DNA from 2 places in the Bacillus sp. PK6-025 genome. Region 1 is predicted to be linked to the other one. Evidence: riboswitches for the same ligand, from Rfam matches in the RefSeq annotation. Region 1 holds a riboswitch; the other holds the start of a gene.

Region 1 (7,697 bases):
GTTTTAATGTTCAGCGGCAAAGCGCCTGCGCTTGATCTAGATGTAAACGCAAATACAAGGACCGGAAACGCCTTTTTCAAATATGTGACAGGATTTAAACCGCTGAATGTAATGAGCAGCAGGTGAATGATGAACATGACGATCAGCGCCACATATGAAGCGATGACAAATTTGCCGAGCTTGGCAATGCTGTCGAGATCGCTCGTTGCAATCGTTTTTGTCATGATCGCCAATACACCGTAAGGCGTCAGCCTCAGAATCAACGTCACTACACGCATAATGATCGCATACACGGCATCAACCATCTTTTTGAAAAGCTCAGCTTGTTCAGGCTGTTTTCGATTGACCCCGAGATACGCGATTCCAAGGAAAGCCGCAAAAATAACAACGGCGATCGTTGATGTCGGTCTTGCTCCCGTAAAATCTAAAAACGGATTCCCCGGAAGAAGCTCGACAATTTGCTGTGGAAGTGTTTTGGCTTCCATGTCCTGCGATTTCTGTTCGAGTTCCGCCCCTCTCATTGACTCTGCCTGGCCTTGATCCACATGGACAGCCTGCAGGTCGAAAGCAAGTGCGGACGCGATTCCCACCGCAGCAGCGACAGCTGTCGTCGCGATCAAGAGGCCGATGATCAATCCGCTGATTTTTCCGATATTGTGCGTCAGTTTAAGCTTTGTAAAAGCACCCAAAATCGAGATGAATACAAGCGGCATAACGATCATCTGCAAAAGCTTCACATAGCCGCCGCCTGCAATATTAAACCAATCAGATGTCTGCGTAATCGTTTCTGAAGACGAACCATATATAAAATGCAAAGCGAATCCAAAAACAATGCCGATTCCCAGAGCGGTAAATACCCGCTTAGAAAACGAAACATGTTTTTTTTGCATCATATAAAGGAGCGCCATCAGGCCGAGCATGACGATAATATTAATAACAACAAATAATGTCATGGTAACAAAAGCACCCCCAGAATTTTTTACATTTAAAAACTATAGTACAACAAACCTGATTGGTCAAGTAGGAATTATCGATGTATTTCAATATATGACCCGGGAATCAATTGCGCGACTGACATTTTATTCGCCGATGTCTTTCAGTGGAACAAAAGTCGGCAGCTGTGCACCGTCAAACTCTTTTTTGATCAATTCAGCGGTATCGTCTGATTGGTACAGCTCAACGATCTTTTTCAAATCTTCACGGTCCCGGTCTTCTGTTCTGGCCGCAATAATGTTGATGTACGGTGTCGCTGTTTCGTCTTCCAGTTTAATCGAATCTTTGACAGGATGGAAGCCGGCGTCAACCGCTATGCCGTTGTTGATAACAGATGCAGCGACGTCGGGAAGCACGCGCGGCGTTTGCTCTGCGGCCACCGTTGTGATTTTGAGTTTTTTAGGATTTTCTTTAATCGCATCAAGCGTTCCGTTTCCGTCAAATCCGTCCTTTAATTGAAGCAGGCCGGCGGACTCCAACAGGAGCAAGGCTCTGCCCATGTTCGTCGCTTCGCTCGGAACAGCGATTTCCGCGCCGTTTGGTATATCGTCAGGCGAATCATACTTCTCGGAATAAATGCCCATCGGAGCGATGATCGTTGTGCCGATCGGCGATAGTTCAAGATTGCGTTCCTTTTTGAATGCATTAAAGTAAGATATCGTCTGAAATGCATTGGCGTCAATGTCACCGCCCGCCAAAGCCTGGTTCGGCTGAACATAATCAGAATATTTGACGATTTCAAGCTTTAAGCCTTCTTTCTCGGCTTTTTTCTTCACAAAGTCCCAGATTCTTGTATCCGTTCCGCTGATGCCGATTTTAATGGTTTTCGCATCAGAGTCTGCCGCACACCCCGCGATCACTCCCGCAAGCAGCAGTAAAATGATAACAAATGTGAACTTTTTCATCATAGCTGTCTCCCTCTCTGTTTATCTTCTTCTCAATTTTTTGGACAGAACGTTTCCGGATGTCTGCAATCCCTGCACAACGATGACGAGAATTGCAACCGTGATGATCATCGTCAGCGTGTCAAACCTTTGGTAGCCGTATGTGATCGCCAAATCCCCAAGACCGCCGGCGCCTATCGCACCAGCCATCGCCGACGCTCCGACCAATCCGACCGTTGCCACCGTAAAACTCAGCACAAGCGAACCGAGCGCTTCCGGAATCAGAAACCGGAAGATGATCTGCCGCGGAGTCGCTCCCATTGCTTCAGCGGCTTCAATGACTCCCGGATCGACTTCAAGCAGAGAGTTCTCGACGAGCCTTGCGATGTAAGGCCCCGCATAAAAAGTCAGGGGAACAATCGCTGCCGATGTGCCGATGGACGTCCCCACAATCAGCCTTGTCACCGGAATTAAAGCAACCATCAAGATGATAAACGGAACGGAACGGAAAATGTTAATGATCATATTGACAACCGTAAAAACTGCCGGATTTTCAAGCAGATGCCCCTTCCTTGTGACAACCAGCAAAATGCCGAGCGGAATGCCGATCACGCTTGAAAATAAAAGCGAGAAAACCGTCATTTGAATCGTCTGAACCAGTGCGTCAATGATTTGGTCATATGTAACAAGCATGCTTATACCTCCCTGATGCGAATGTTTTCTCTGCGGATATATTCGAGCGCCCGCCCGATTTCACCGTCTTCCCCCTGCAGTTCAACCGTCATACTGCCAAACGGAATTCCCTGAAGCTCTGTAATCGTTCCGTGCAGAATGTTGACTTCTACGTCAAACCGCTTTGCCACTTGCGAAAGAAATGGCTTCCCGGAAGATTCGCCGACAAATTGAAGCTGGTAGAGATGCTTCACATTTAATTTTTGAATCGATTCAGGTATCTCGTGGTCGATGGCTGATTTGACAAAGCTTTTGGCCGTTTCGGTTTCCGGCGCGGAAAACACGTCAAACACGCTGCCTGATTCAATGATCCTTCCTTTTTCAATGACCGCGACTTTGTCGCAGATTTCTTTTGCCACATTCATTTCATGAGTGATCAACAAAATCGTGATGTTATATTGTTCGTTGACGCGCTTCAGCAGCTTCAAAATATCGCCGGTCGTCTGCGGGTCAAGCGCGGATGTCGCTTCATCACAGAGCAGAACCTCCGGATTTGTCGCCAGCGCCCGGGCAATGCCGACGCGCTGCTTTTGGCCGCCCGACAGCTGATCCGGATAATCGCGGGCTTTATCCTCAAGTCCGACAAAATGGAGCAGTTCCGTCACTTTTTGCTTGATTTCGGCTTTCGGTGTTTTGACAAGCGCGAGCGGCTCAGCGACATTAGCGAAAATCGTCTTTGAATTTAACAGGTTAAAATGCTGAAATACCATGCCGATCTTCCTTTTAACAGCTCGAATCTCAGCTTTCGACAGAGACATCAAGTCTCTTCCGCCGACGAATACCTTTCCGGCCGTCGGTTTTTCAAGGAAGTTCACACAGCGGATCAGCGTGCTTTTCCCTGCGCCGCTGAATCCGATGACGCCGTATATTTCCCCTTTATCTACATGAAGGTCGATTCCATTGAGCGCATGAACCTTCTGTCCGCCGCTTTCATAGACCTTTTCAACGCCTTCAAATGTAATCATGATGATCTTCCTCCTCTTTTTGGCTAACAAAAAAGGCTCCCTCTTAAAAAATAAGAAGAAGCCTTAGACGACACGAAGTAAATAGAGTGGTCCGCTCTCTTCTTATCTTCCAAGCCCGTACGGCTTGTTGGATGTGGCACAGTATTCTGCTGTATGCAGAACCCGCTGCCGAGGCTTCATAGGGCCAATTCCCTCCGCCTCTCTGAATAAGAAGTGTTGATGCATGAAGTTTTACCTAACTTTACAGCTTCTTTGAAATGTTGTCAATCAGAATTGTGAAAATTTCAAAAACCCGCTTTTTAATGCTTTATTTTTCGCCCTGATTATTAAATTTCACTTTTTTTAAAAAAATTGTGTTTAGCAGTTGTAATTTCGCTTAAACACTGGTAAAGTAAAGGTAATTATTTTTGTTCGAACTATCTTTAAGAAGAAAGTTTTGTAAGAGTTTTCGTCTTGGAAGTTTGTTTTAGAGCAAGAATAGTGAATTTAAGCGTTATCGCTTTAGGAGGAAATTTCATGCTAGAAGGTAAAGTAAAATGGTTTAACTCTGAAAAAGGTTTCGGATTCATCGAAGTTGAAGGACAAGACGATGTATTCGTTCATTTCTCTGCTATTCAAGGCGAAGGCTTCAAAACTTTGGAAGAAGGCCAATCTGTATCTTTCGAAATCGTTGAAGGAAACCGCGGACCACAAGCTGCTAACGTAACAAAAGCGTAAGCTGTGAACCGCTGATCTTCATACAGGACTGCTGACCGAATGTCAGCAGTCTTTTTATATTTAAAAAAAGCCTGACGCCCGGAAAACCGGCGTCAGGCTTTTTTTGCGAAAACCGCTTATGAAGCGATGTCTCTTTTTGTGAATGCACCAAAGGCGAGCACATGAAAAACGATAAAATAGACAGCCAGCACCACAATCGAGAATCCCAGCGTCATGTCTGAAACAAGCGGAGATCCGTCAAAGTATTGAGTGAGATCAGTGTTGGCAAATAAGATGTATTTCACCCAATCAAATTTCGTTGCGAGCAAGTTTGTCACCGTTCCGCCCATTGCCAAAAGGAAAATTGAAATACCTACGGCAAGCGAGCTGTTTCTGAAAACAGCTGAAATCATAAAGGCCATTGTCGCCATCATCAAAAGCGAGATTGAATTCAGCAAATAGCTGCCGGCCAAGTGCAGCAGCAGGCTTTTTTCTTCAACTGTTCCATCGGCGTACGCCAAGTGAACCTGGCTGCCGTCGCCTGCCCCGAATAAAGCAATGCCTGTGATACCCGCGCTTGCGAACAGAATGAAAAGCAAAGCCAATGCAAAAAGCAGAACTGTAAAATATTTTGCCAGCAAAATTTTAAAGCGGCTGATCGGCCTGATGACAAGCAGCTTCACCGTTCCCCAGTTGAATTCATTCGCAACGATTCCCGCAGCCACCGTGATCACAAACAGACCGAGGAGAGGAATGGTGCTGCTCGCGTCGCTGATGAACGACAGGGCCGAATAGTCCCCGTCTTCCGGCAAATCGTGCTTGATTCGATACTCATTAATGGCGGTCAACCGTTCATAGCTTTTTTCAAGTGCCGGATTATTGACCCCTTTAAGTTGTTCTTTCATATCTTTATTTTCCTGCATCAATTCTTTTTTCCAGTCCGGGTTTTGGTCTGTCTCTCCGATCGTCTTTGTGAGAACGCCCAGCCCGATGGCAGATAACAGCAAAATCGCAATCATGACATATGTGCCTTTTCGATTAAAAATTTTGATCCATTCATTTACGATGAGATTAAACATGCTGAGCTTCCTCCTTCTCTGCGGTGATTTCCAGGAACCGGTCTTCCAGCGATTTGTTCACAGCCTTCACTTCATATAGGCGGACACCGTTGTCTGACAAGTGTTTGATCAAATCAGGCACTTCATCCTTTTGAAGGCTGAGCTCTATCCCGCCATCCGCTTCGTCAACCTTCATCTTTTTGAAGGCAGCCGCTTCCCGCATCAGAGCCTGATTGTCATCCGCTTGAATATAATAGCGCTTCTTTTCATCCTGAGCGGGTCCGTGCACATGCTGAATATCCCGGAGCTTTCCGTTCTGGATAATGGCGATCCTGTCGCACATCAGCTCCATTTCTGAAAGCAGGTGGCTTGAAACGATGACCGCCATACCTCTTTCTCTCGTCAGCTTTCTTAAATGATCGCGAATTTCCCGGATACCGGCCGGATCAAGCCCGTTCGTCGGCTCATCGAGAATCAAGAGCTTCGGATCGTGCAAAAGGCTTTGGGCCAGGCCAAGCCTTTGTCTCATTCCTAAAGAATACGTTTTGACCTTATCATTGATCCTGTTTTTCAATCCGACAAGCTCGACGATTTCGTCAATTTTCTGTTTCGTCACGCCTTTCGTCATGCGCGCGTATTGCTGAAGGTTTTGATAGCCCGTTAAAAATTTATACAGTTCCGGATTTTCAACGATCGCTCCGATATGCCGCGCGGCCTTTTCAAAATTTTCTTTTACGCTGACGCCGCACACGGCGATTTCACCGGCGGTGATGTTCATATGCCCGACAATCATCCGGATCGTCGTCGTTTTTCCGGCGCCGTTCGGACCCAGGAAGCCGAATATTTCGCCTGCCCGCACGTCAAAGCTCAAGCCGTCGATAATCTTTTTCCCCCTGATCGTTTTTGATACATTTTTTAATTCCAAAAGTGTTTCCACTGTTTCTCCTCCAGCCTTTTCAATTTTTTTCTTCAATAAACCGTTTCAGCCATTCCAAAAGCGACATTCCGGATTCCTCGCGCAGCTGTTCGACATCCTTTTTTTCTTCAATTCGGCCATTTAAGACGACAACGACCTCATCCAAAATTTGTTCAATTTCATGAATCTCATGGGTGGCGATGACGATTGTCTGCTTATCAAGCTCCAAATATGTAAGAAGGCTTTTGACGATCGATTCTCTCACCATCGGATCAAGACCGGAAAACGGCTCATCAAGCAGCACGACTGCTGCATCGCGCGCCAATGTGAGCGCGAGCTTCAGCCTGCCCCGGTTGCCTTTGGAAAGCTTGCCGATTTTTTTATCCCCGTCGATTTTCATGTCCTTTAACAGATCCCACGCTTTATTTATACGGAAATCGGAAAACTGGGTTTCATAAAAGTGAATCATATCCTTGACCCGAAATGGATCGTAGAACATATCGAGCTCTGTTAAATAGGCGATGTTCTTCGTCTCCTTTCTGGCTGCCGGCCGCCCTCCGATCAGCACCGAGCCCGAATCCGGAAACGAGAGCCCTGTGATCAGCTTCAAGATCGTAGATTTGCCGCTGCCGTTCGGTCCTGTCAACCCGTAAATTTTCCCGGGAGAAAGTGACAGATCGGCCTCTTTGAGCGCATACTCTTTGCCAAACTTCTTCGTGACATTTTTCAGCTCAATCTTCATTTGGGATCTCCTTTCTGAAGAAAACGGTCAAGTTCCAACAACATGTCTTGTTTAGACAAGCCAAGCTCTTCCATGCTCTGGACAAATTGCCCGATAACTTCCGTCCTCATCTCCCGCTTTAAATCATCGATGACTTCCGTATGTTCAACAACAAAGGTGCCCTGTCCCCTTCTGGTCTCCACCACGCCCATCCTTTCCATTTCATTGTAGGTTCTTTGGATTGTATTCGGATTTACCTGTGTCTGAACAGCCAGCTCACGGACCGAAGGCAATTTTTCTCCCGGCTTGATCTCTCCGCGAATCATTTTTTTAAAGAGCTGTTCGGCTATTTGCCTATAGATCGGCTTTGAAGCAGAAAATTCATTTGCCATTCTTTTACACCTCAACTCTTCTGTTCAGTAATTTGCAGGAGAGATAGAAGAGACAGACGCCTAAGACTGTGTAATACACCAGGAGAACACCCGGCAAATCAACTTGAGAAAATGTAACAGTCCATCCTGAATGTTCGTAATGAAGTTTGAATTCAGCCTTTAAAGAAATGCTCCACAATTTCTGCAATTCCTGGAATAAGCCGCTCTCGATGAACAGCGCCTCGATTAATCCGTAAGCACTGTAGATTAGCAAGGGAATGATCCAGCGGATTTTTTTGATAGCCGGATATTTTCTGAGCGCTTCATATACCGTCCACAGAAACATCACCCATGTGGAAAA
Region 2 (7,697 bases), 240 kb from region 1:
TACTGTTCGAGAAAGGAAACGGCAGCTTTCATGACTTCTGCCGACTGCAGCACTTCAGCGACAATCAGCTCATTGTTGTTAAACAGCCGTCCGACCTCCGCCATGCCATCCATAAGCGGACCGTTGATCACGTCGAGCGGGGCGGCAAATTTTTTCAACGCTTGTTCGAGATCGGGAATCAAGCCTTCTTTTGTACCCTCGATGACGTACTCAGCCAAGCGCTCTTCCAGGGAAAGAGATGTTTTCGGCTGTTTGTCCGTTTTTTTCTTTCCGCGGTAGAAGTCAGTGAAGGATGCGAGCGTTTTGTCATCAGTGTGAAACAGAAGTTTTTCAGCCATTTCGACTTCTTCTTTAGGAATGGAAGCGAACCGCTCAAGCTTTTCCGTATTGACGATCGCGTAATCAAGCCCGGCCTGTGTTGCGTGGTACAAGAATACAGCATTTAAGATTTCCCGGCCGACGGGCGGAAGACCGAATGAGACGTTGCTGACGCCGAGAATCGTTAAACATTCAGGGAGCCGCTCTTTGATGAGGCGGATGCCTTCGATCGTTTCTTTAGCTGAGCCGATGTATTGTTCATCACCTGTTCCGACAGGGAAGACGAGCGGATCGAAGATGATATCGCTGGCCGGTATTCCGTACTTTTCGGTGAGCAGCTGATGCGACCTGACGGCGACGGCCAGCTTCTTTTCCGCGGTGACCGCCATTCCCTCTTCATCGATCGTGCCGACGACGAGTGCCCCTCCGAACTGTTTGACGAGCGGGAGGATGTCAGCGAACCGTTCTTCGCCGTCTTCAAGGTTGATCGAATTGATGATCGCTTTTCCCTGTGAGTATTTCAGCGCCTTTTCAATCACCGTTTTGTCCGTCGAGTCGATGACAAACGGGGCTTTTACTTTTTTCATCGCTTCTTTTAAGAAGCCTTCCATATCTTCCGCTTCATCGCGGTCCGGGTCTGCAAGGCAGATGTCGATGACATGGGCGCCGTTTTTCACTTGGGCTCTCGCGATTTCGGATGCTTCCTCAAATTTCTGTTCAGCGATCAGCCGCTTGAATTTTCTCGATCCGATGACATTTGTCCGCTCCCCGACAAAAAGGGGACGCATCGTTTCTTCATAAATTAGTCCGTCGATCCCTGAGACGGTGTGCGGCTTTTTTTCCGAAGGGACCGTCCGCGGCGGCAGCGAGGCTACTTCATCGGCCAGCGCTTCAATATGGGCGGGCGTCGTTCCGCAGCAGCCGCCGACAATGTTCAGCCAGCCTTCTTCTGCAAACGCCTTGATTTTTTTCGCGAGCGATTGCGGTGATTCATGGTATTGTCCCTCCTCATCGGGGAGGCCGGCATTCGGATAGCAGCTGACGGCCGTCCTCGCAAGGGAAGAAAGGGTTCTGATGTGATCTGTCATAAATTCCGGGCCCGTCGCGCAATTTAAACCGACGCTGACCGGCTTCATATGCTCGAGTGAGATATAGAACGATTCGATATCCTGGCCGGCCAGTGTCGTGCCCATCGGTTCGATCGTGCCTGATACCATGAGGGGAAGGGTTTTGCCGGTTTTTTCGAAGGCTTGTCTGATACCGATAAAGCCCGCTTTAACGTTCAGCATATCCTGGCTCGTTTCGAGCAGCAAGAGGTCGGCTCCCCCTGTGATCAGCGCTCTTGCCTGTTCCTCGTAATTATCGATCAGCTCGTCAAAGGTCGTGCCGCCGGTGACGGAAAGGGTTTTTGTCGTCGGACCCATCGCGCCGGCGACAAACCTTGGCCATTCAGGTGTGGAAAACTTTTCGGCGGCCGCTTTGGCGAGTTTGACTGAAGCGAGGTTGACTTCATAGGCGCGCTGCCCGAGGTCGTACTCGTCCAGAACGAGCCGTGTGGCTCCGAATGTATTGGTTTCGATGATATCGGCTTTAGCGGCCAGATAGGCTTCGTGGATGCCCTGAATGATATGAGGTGCCGTGATGCTTAGAAATTCATTGCACCCTTCATAGGCCTCGCCGCCGAAGTCAGCGGCGGACAAACCGGCATTCTGGATCATCGTTCCCATCGCACCGTCAAGGACGAGGATTTTTTTCTTCAGCTGGTCATTGATGTTAAACATTTGTTTTCTCCTTTTCTTTCTGGTGGATATATGCCGTCAGTTCGGCGGTTAAATCAGACCGCAAAAACGGTGTGATCAGATAAATGCCGTTGAACAGGTCGCACGCCGCATCAAGCAGGGAGCGGGCGATCGCGAGCCCTTCCTCGGCCTGTTTTTGTTTGTCATTTCCCGCCAGCGCCATCTTTTCGCGGATTGAATCGGACAGTTTGATGCCGGGGATTTCGTTGTGGATGAATTCCGCGTTGCGGCTGCTGGTCAGCGGCATGACGCCGATATAGATCGGTGTTTCAAGATGCTTTGTTTCTTCGTGGATTTTGATGAGCTGCTCCTCTGAATAGACAGGCTGGGAAATGAAATAGTCTGCGCCGCAGGCGATTTTTTTCTCAAGCCGTTTCACCGCTTTGTCAATGTGTCTGACATTCGGATTGAAGGCGGCCGACACTGAGAAATTTGTTTTCTTGCCGAGCGGTTTACCTGAATATGACAAGCCTTCGTTGAACTGCTTGATCAGGCTGATCAAATCGAACGATGTCAGATCATAGACGGAAGTCGCTCCCGGAAAGTCGCCGATTTTCGACGGATCGCCGGTAATCGCCAGCACGTCTGACAGCCCCAGTGTATCGAGCCCCATTAGATGGGACTGCAGGCCGATCAGGTTGCGGTCTCTGCATGTAATATGGATCAGCGACCTCATATCGAGGCGCTGTTTTAAGAGCGCGCCGCAGGCGACATTGCTGATCCTCGGTGTGGCAAGCGAGTTGTCCGCCAATGTCAGTGCATCGATTCCGGCTGATTGAAGCTCTTTAGCGGCGTGCAAAAATTTCTCAAAGTTTAATTGTTTTGGAGGATCGAGTTCGACGATAATGGACCGTTTTTGCTTGGCCAGATCGTCGAGAACGGGCTCTGTCCTTTCGTTTTGAACAGCAAGCGCCGCTTTCTTTCTGATTTTCACGTGCTTTTCGGTGACTGGAGGAAGCCCTTTGACCGCCTCAGCCATCGCCCTGATGTGGTTCGGCGTGGTTCCGCAGCAGCCGCCAATGATCCGTGCGCCTTGATTGCGGAATTCCTCCGCGCTTTCCCTGAAATATTCATCATCTGTCTCATAAACAAGCCTGCCTTCGACAAGGGATGGGAGGCTGCTGTTCGGATAGACGGAAAGATAGGCGTCTTCTAAAAGCGGGACTTCTTCAAGCGCTCTGATCATATGATAAGGGCCGAGGCGGCAGTTGATGCCAACGACGTCTGCGCCGAGGGATGCCAGCTGCTTCAGGCCGTCCGCAAGCGGGGTTCCGTCCTGAAGAACGCCCTCTTCGTGCATTGAGACATTCAAAATGATCGGCAGCTCTGTTTCCTTTCTGGCAATCTTTAAAACTTCGCGCGCTTCTTCTAAATCATAATAGGTTTCGAGCAGAAGTCCGTCCGACTGCTCATTTAACAGAAGATAGAGCTGTTCGCGGAAGCTTCTTTTAATGTCCTCGAGAGAATACGAGTTTTTGTTGAACGTCCGGATTCCGCCGAGCGTACCGAGAACATAAGCAGAACCGGCGGCGGAGCGGGCGAGACGGACCGCTTTTTCGTTGATTTGTTTTGTTTCGTCTTCGAGCCCGTATCTGGACAGCTTAATGAAGTTTGCGCCGTACGTGTTCGTTTGAATAATATCGGCGCCGGCCTGTACATACGCTTCGTGGACGCGTCTCACTTCTTCGGGCTTGGAGATGTTCAGTTCCTCAAAACACCTGTCGATCCCGTAGGAATACAGAAGTGTGCCCATTGCGCCGTCCGCGATTAACGTTTTGCTTTTTATATCCTCCAAAAAACCCATCGTTTTCCCCCTTAAGCATTTTTGATAAACAAAAAAGTCTTCTGTGAAGCAGAAGACTTTTCATCGACATTGTCCGTCTTCTTATCTTCCAAGCAGACTGCTTGCTGGATTTAGCACCTTGGTCATGAATATTCATTCACCGGTTGCTGAGGCTTCATCGGGCCAGTCCCTCTGCCTCTCTTGATAAGAACAGCTATTTAGTTTCTATTGATTACTTTTACTCAATTTACCGAAAATCGGGAGAATAATCAACAGTAAATTAAGAATTTATCGAAAATTTATAAATTGGACATCAATCGGCAGGTCGGCTTCCCTCACCATCGCGATGATTTGCTGAAGGTCGTCTTTATTTTTTCCGGTTACGCGGACTTGATCATCCTGCACTTGCGATTTAACTTTCAGACCCGATTTTTTTATCAGGTTATTGATTTTTTTCGCGTTTTCTTTGTCGATGCCCTGAACTAGTTTTCCGCGCTGTCTGACCGTGCCGCCTGAAGCGTTCTCAAGCTTTGAGTATTCGATGTTTTTCGTCGGGACGTTCCGCTTGATCAGTTTGCCGACAAGCACGTCTTTCAGCTGGTTCATTTTAAATTCGTCGTCCGATACGAGAACGAGCTCGTCTCCTTCGAGTGTGATGCTGCTTTTTGACCCTTTGAAATCATAGCGTGTGCCGATTTCCTTGAGAGCGGTCTGAATTGCGTTTTGAACTTCAGGCAGTTCAACCTTTGAGACGATATCAAATGAGCTTTCTTTCGCCATGTGAAAACCTCCATCCATTTTACTTATGAGTCAATTATAGTAGAATAAGGTGAAACTTCCAATATCGAGCGGTTTGCCTGGCCGCGATCCGGCAATAATTTTAACATTGGAGGAATAATAAGAAAAAGAAAAACAGGCGGATAAGAAAGGAAGAAACAGTATGAAACCAGGACAGCAGCTAACATTGAAAATAGATCATAAAGCCGATTACGGTTACTTTTTGACGGACGGCGAAACGGCGGTCCTTCTGCATCAGAGCGAGATCACGGAGGATATTGAAGACAGAGAAGAGGTCGATGTCTTTTTATATGTCGATCATGAAGATCGCTTGGCGGCTACGATGAGAAAGCCGATGATCAGCGCTGAACAGTACGGCTGGGTGGAAGTCGTTGATGCCGTCAGCGGCATGGGGGTTTTCGTCGATGTCGGGCTCTCGAAGGACGCCCTCGTTGCGACAGAGCATCTCCCGCCGTATGAATCAGTATGGCCGCAAAAAGGGGACAGGCTGTACTGTATGCTGAAAATCACGGGGCACGGAAGGATGTTTGCCAAACCGGCGCCGGAGGATAAGATCAGCGAGCTGTTTAGTGAAGCTTCACCCGGTCTGATGAATAAAGAGCTCACCGGAACGATCTACCGCTTGATCGCATCAGGCTCTTTTATGATTTCCGAAACCGGCATCAGAGGCTTTATCCATTCTTCTGAGCGAAAGGAAGAGCCGAGGCTTGGGGAAAAGCTGACCGCAAGGGTGATCAAAGTAAAAGAAGACGGTTCTGTTAATCTGTCGCTTCTGCCAAGAAAGCAGGATGCCTTATCGGTTGATGCAGAACAAATTTTGACTTATATGAGAACGAGAAACGGCGCGATGCCGTTCTGGGATAAAAGCGACCCTGAGGATATCAAAGAGCGCTTCAACATGAGCAAAGCAGCATTTAAAAGGGCGCTCGGTCATCTGATGAAACAGGATAAAATCTATCAGGAAGAGGGCTGGACATACGAGAAAAAATAAATATGAGGCGGCGTCCGATGAGGACGCCGCCGGTTTTTTACAAGTGATCAGGCTTCTTTGATTCCTGGTGTTTACCGGCTTGTCTGTTCTTTTCAGCGAGCCGGTTTTTCTGCTGGTTGACGGCGTTGTTGTCAACTGGCTTTTTATCATCATCTTTCATGAGGAAGCACCTCCTGTCAAAATGTCGCTTTTAGCTTGCACACTGCCGGCGAAACTATGTACTCTCCCAACCGCGATGTTTTTTGCCGGGAAGTTTAAGCCTCCTTGTACCGCCAGCATACACATATCATAAGACCCAAAAAAAGGAGACTTGGTATGAAACATTGCTGCTCAGTTTACATTCAAAGTGTTTCGGCAGGAGGAGTCGTCAATTTTGGCGGTGCGTTCAAAATTTGTCCGATCACAATGGAAAAAGTGGTCGAGGGGTCTGGAGGTCCTGATGTCGCGACAGCGGCTGCCGGTTTTCTTGATGGAGCGCTTACACCGGCCGCCGCTGAAGGAACAGTCACCGAAGACAGCTGACGAAGAAAGCCTGCTTTTATCAAGCAGGCCTCTGTTTTACCTTATCTTTTGTCTTTCCCCGGAAAAAAGACCGCCAACGTTCCGGGGCCGGAATGGGCGCCGACCGCTGAACCGACCATGTTGACGACGATTTCCCCCGGCTGAAATTCGGCTTCGATCATCCGTTTGACCTCTTCGGCCGTCTCTTCGTCATCTCCGTGGCTGATGCCGACCGTCTGTCCGCTCAAATCGACGCTTCTTTCTTTCATCAAATCGATCATCCGTTTGAGCAGCTTCTTTTTGCCGCGGATTTTTTCCAAGGGGACAAGCTTGCCGTCTTCAACATGCAGGAGCGGTTTAATATTCAGCAAACCGCCGACAAATGCCGATGCTTTGCTGATTCTTCCGCCTCTTGCCAAATAAGTCAGGTCATCTACGGTAAAAATATGTTCAAGATGTTCGCAAAAGTCCTTTACAGACGATTCAATTTCTTGTATTGTATTGCCGTTAGTTGCGAGTTTAAGGGCGTGCTTAACCGCGAGCCCATAGCCTAATGAAGCGCATTTTGAGTCGATGATCCGCAGATCGAAATCAGGGAACTCTTCCTTGACTTCGTTTGCTGCCATCACAGCCGTCTGGTATGTTCCGGAAAGCTCTGAAGAAAAGGCGATATAGAGAGCGGGTTTGTTTTCGCCGGCCAGCTCGCTGAATGCATTCTTGAACCGCATCATGGACGGCTGGGACGTTTTCGGCGCTTTGCCTTCGCGCATCGCTTCATAAACGTCCAGAGGCTGAATCGTCAGAAGGTCATCGTACTCTTTTTCATCAAGCAGCACCTTTAACGGAATAAATGAGATGTGATGTTCATCATAAAAAGATTTCGGCAAATCTGCCGCACTGTCTGCTAAAAGGTGAACGTTCATTTGAACCCCTTCTTTCTAAAAAATGGTTGAAAAGGACGCCAAACTGTCCTTCGGTATATTTCGTTTTTTAGGTCAACTATATCATATATTTTCACATTGACGTTTTCAAAATATTGTTTTAAGGGTAAACCAAATATATACGAAAGTAGCGGAGGAACTAAATATGGTCATAGCTGAAGCAAAAAAATTGTTCATTGTCATCATCGGCGCCTTGTTAAATGCCATCGGATTGAATCTGTTTCTGATTCCCGCCGATGTTTACGCCAGCGGCTTTACGGGGGTAGCGCAGCTTTTATCGAGTGCGCTTGACCAGTACAGCCCGATTTACTTTTCAACGGGGACGCTATTGTTTATTTTAAACATTCCCGTCGGGATTCTGGGCTGGCTGAAGGTCGGGCGCTCATTTACGGTTTACAGCATTTTGAGCGTAGCCTTGACGACGGTCTTTTTAGGAATGCTCCCTGAGGCGAGCCTGTCAAACGATATTTTGCTGAACGCCGTGTTCGGCGGGGTGATCGCCGCGGTCGGAATCGGCCTGACCCTTAAATACGGGGCTTCAACGGGCGGTTTGGATATTATCGCGA

Evidence for each region. Region 1 has a riboswitch for S-adenosylmethionine ahead of M1D67_RS05030 (methionine ABC transporter ATP-binding protein). Riboswitches for the same ligand answer to the same signal wherever they lie in the genome.
Region 2: linked by a shared signal. The riboswitch ahead of M1D67_RS06200 (bifunctional homocysteine S-methyltransferase/methylenetetrahydrofolate reductase) and the one ahead of M1D67_RS05030 (methionine ABC transporter ATP-binding protein) in region 1 are both predicted to bind S-adenosylmethionine.

What each region holds. Positions count from the first base shown of each region.
Region 1 covers NZ_CP096509.1:987,785-995,481, reverse strand. The annotation lists gene M1D67_RS05045 (L-cystine transporter) at 1-953, opposite strand, end outside; gene M1D67_RS05040 (MetQ/NlpA family ABC transporter substrate-binding protein) at 1,080-1,898, opposite strand; gene M1D67_RS05035 (methionine ABC transporter permease) at 1,920-2,570, opposite strand; gene M1D67_RS05030 (methionine ABC transporter ATP-binding protein) at 2,573-3,574, opposite strand; SAM riboswitch class I at 3,674-3,787, opposite strand; gene cspB (cold shock-like protein CspB) at 4,091-4,291, shown strand; gene M1D67_RS05020 (ABC transporter permease) at 4,408-5,349, opposite strand; gene M1D67_RS05015 (ABC transporter ATP-binding protein) at 5,342-6,265, opposite strand; gene M1D67_RS05010 (ABC transporter ATP-binding protein) at 6,285-6,986, opposite strand; gene M1D67_RS05005 (GntR family transcriptional regulator) at 6,983-7,357, opposite strand; gene M1D67_RS05000 (hypothetical protein) at 7,362-7,697, opposite strand, start outside.
Region 2 covers NZ_CP096509.1:1,230,613-1,238,309, forward strand. The annotation lists gene metH (methionine synthase) at 1-2,099, opposite strand, end outside; gene M1D67_RS06200 (bifunctional homocysteine S-methyltransferase/methylenetetrahydrofolate reductase) at 2,092-3,921, opposite strand; SAM riboswitch class I at 4,000-4,111, opposite strand; gene M1D67_RS06205 (YajQ family cyclic di-GMP-binding protein) at 4,189-4,680, opposite strand; partial or broken gene M1D67_RS06210 (CvfB family protein) at 4,821-5,689, shown strand; gene M1D67_RS06215 (DUF3941 domain-containing protein) at 5,727-5,849, opposite strand; gene M1D67_RS06220 (spore germination protein) at 6,005-6,211, shown strand; gene M1D67_RS06225 (DegV family protein) at 6,253-7,113, opposite strand; gene M1D67_RS06230 (YitT family protein) at 7,277-7,697, shown strand, end outside.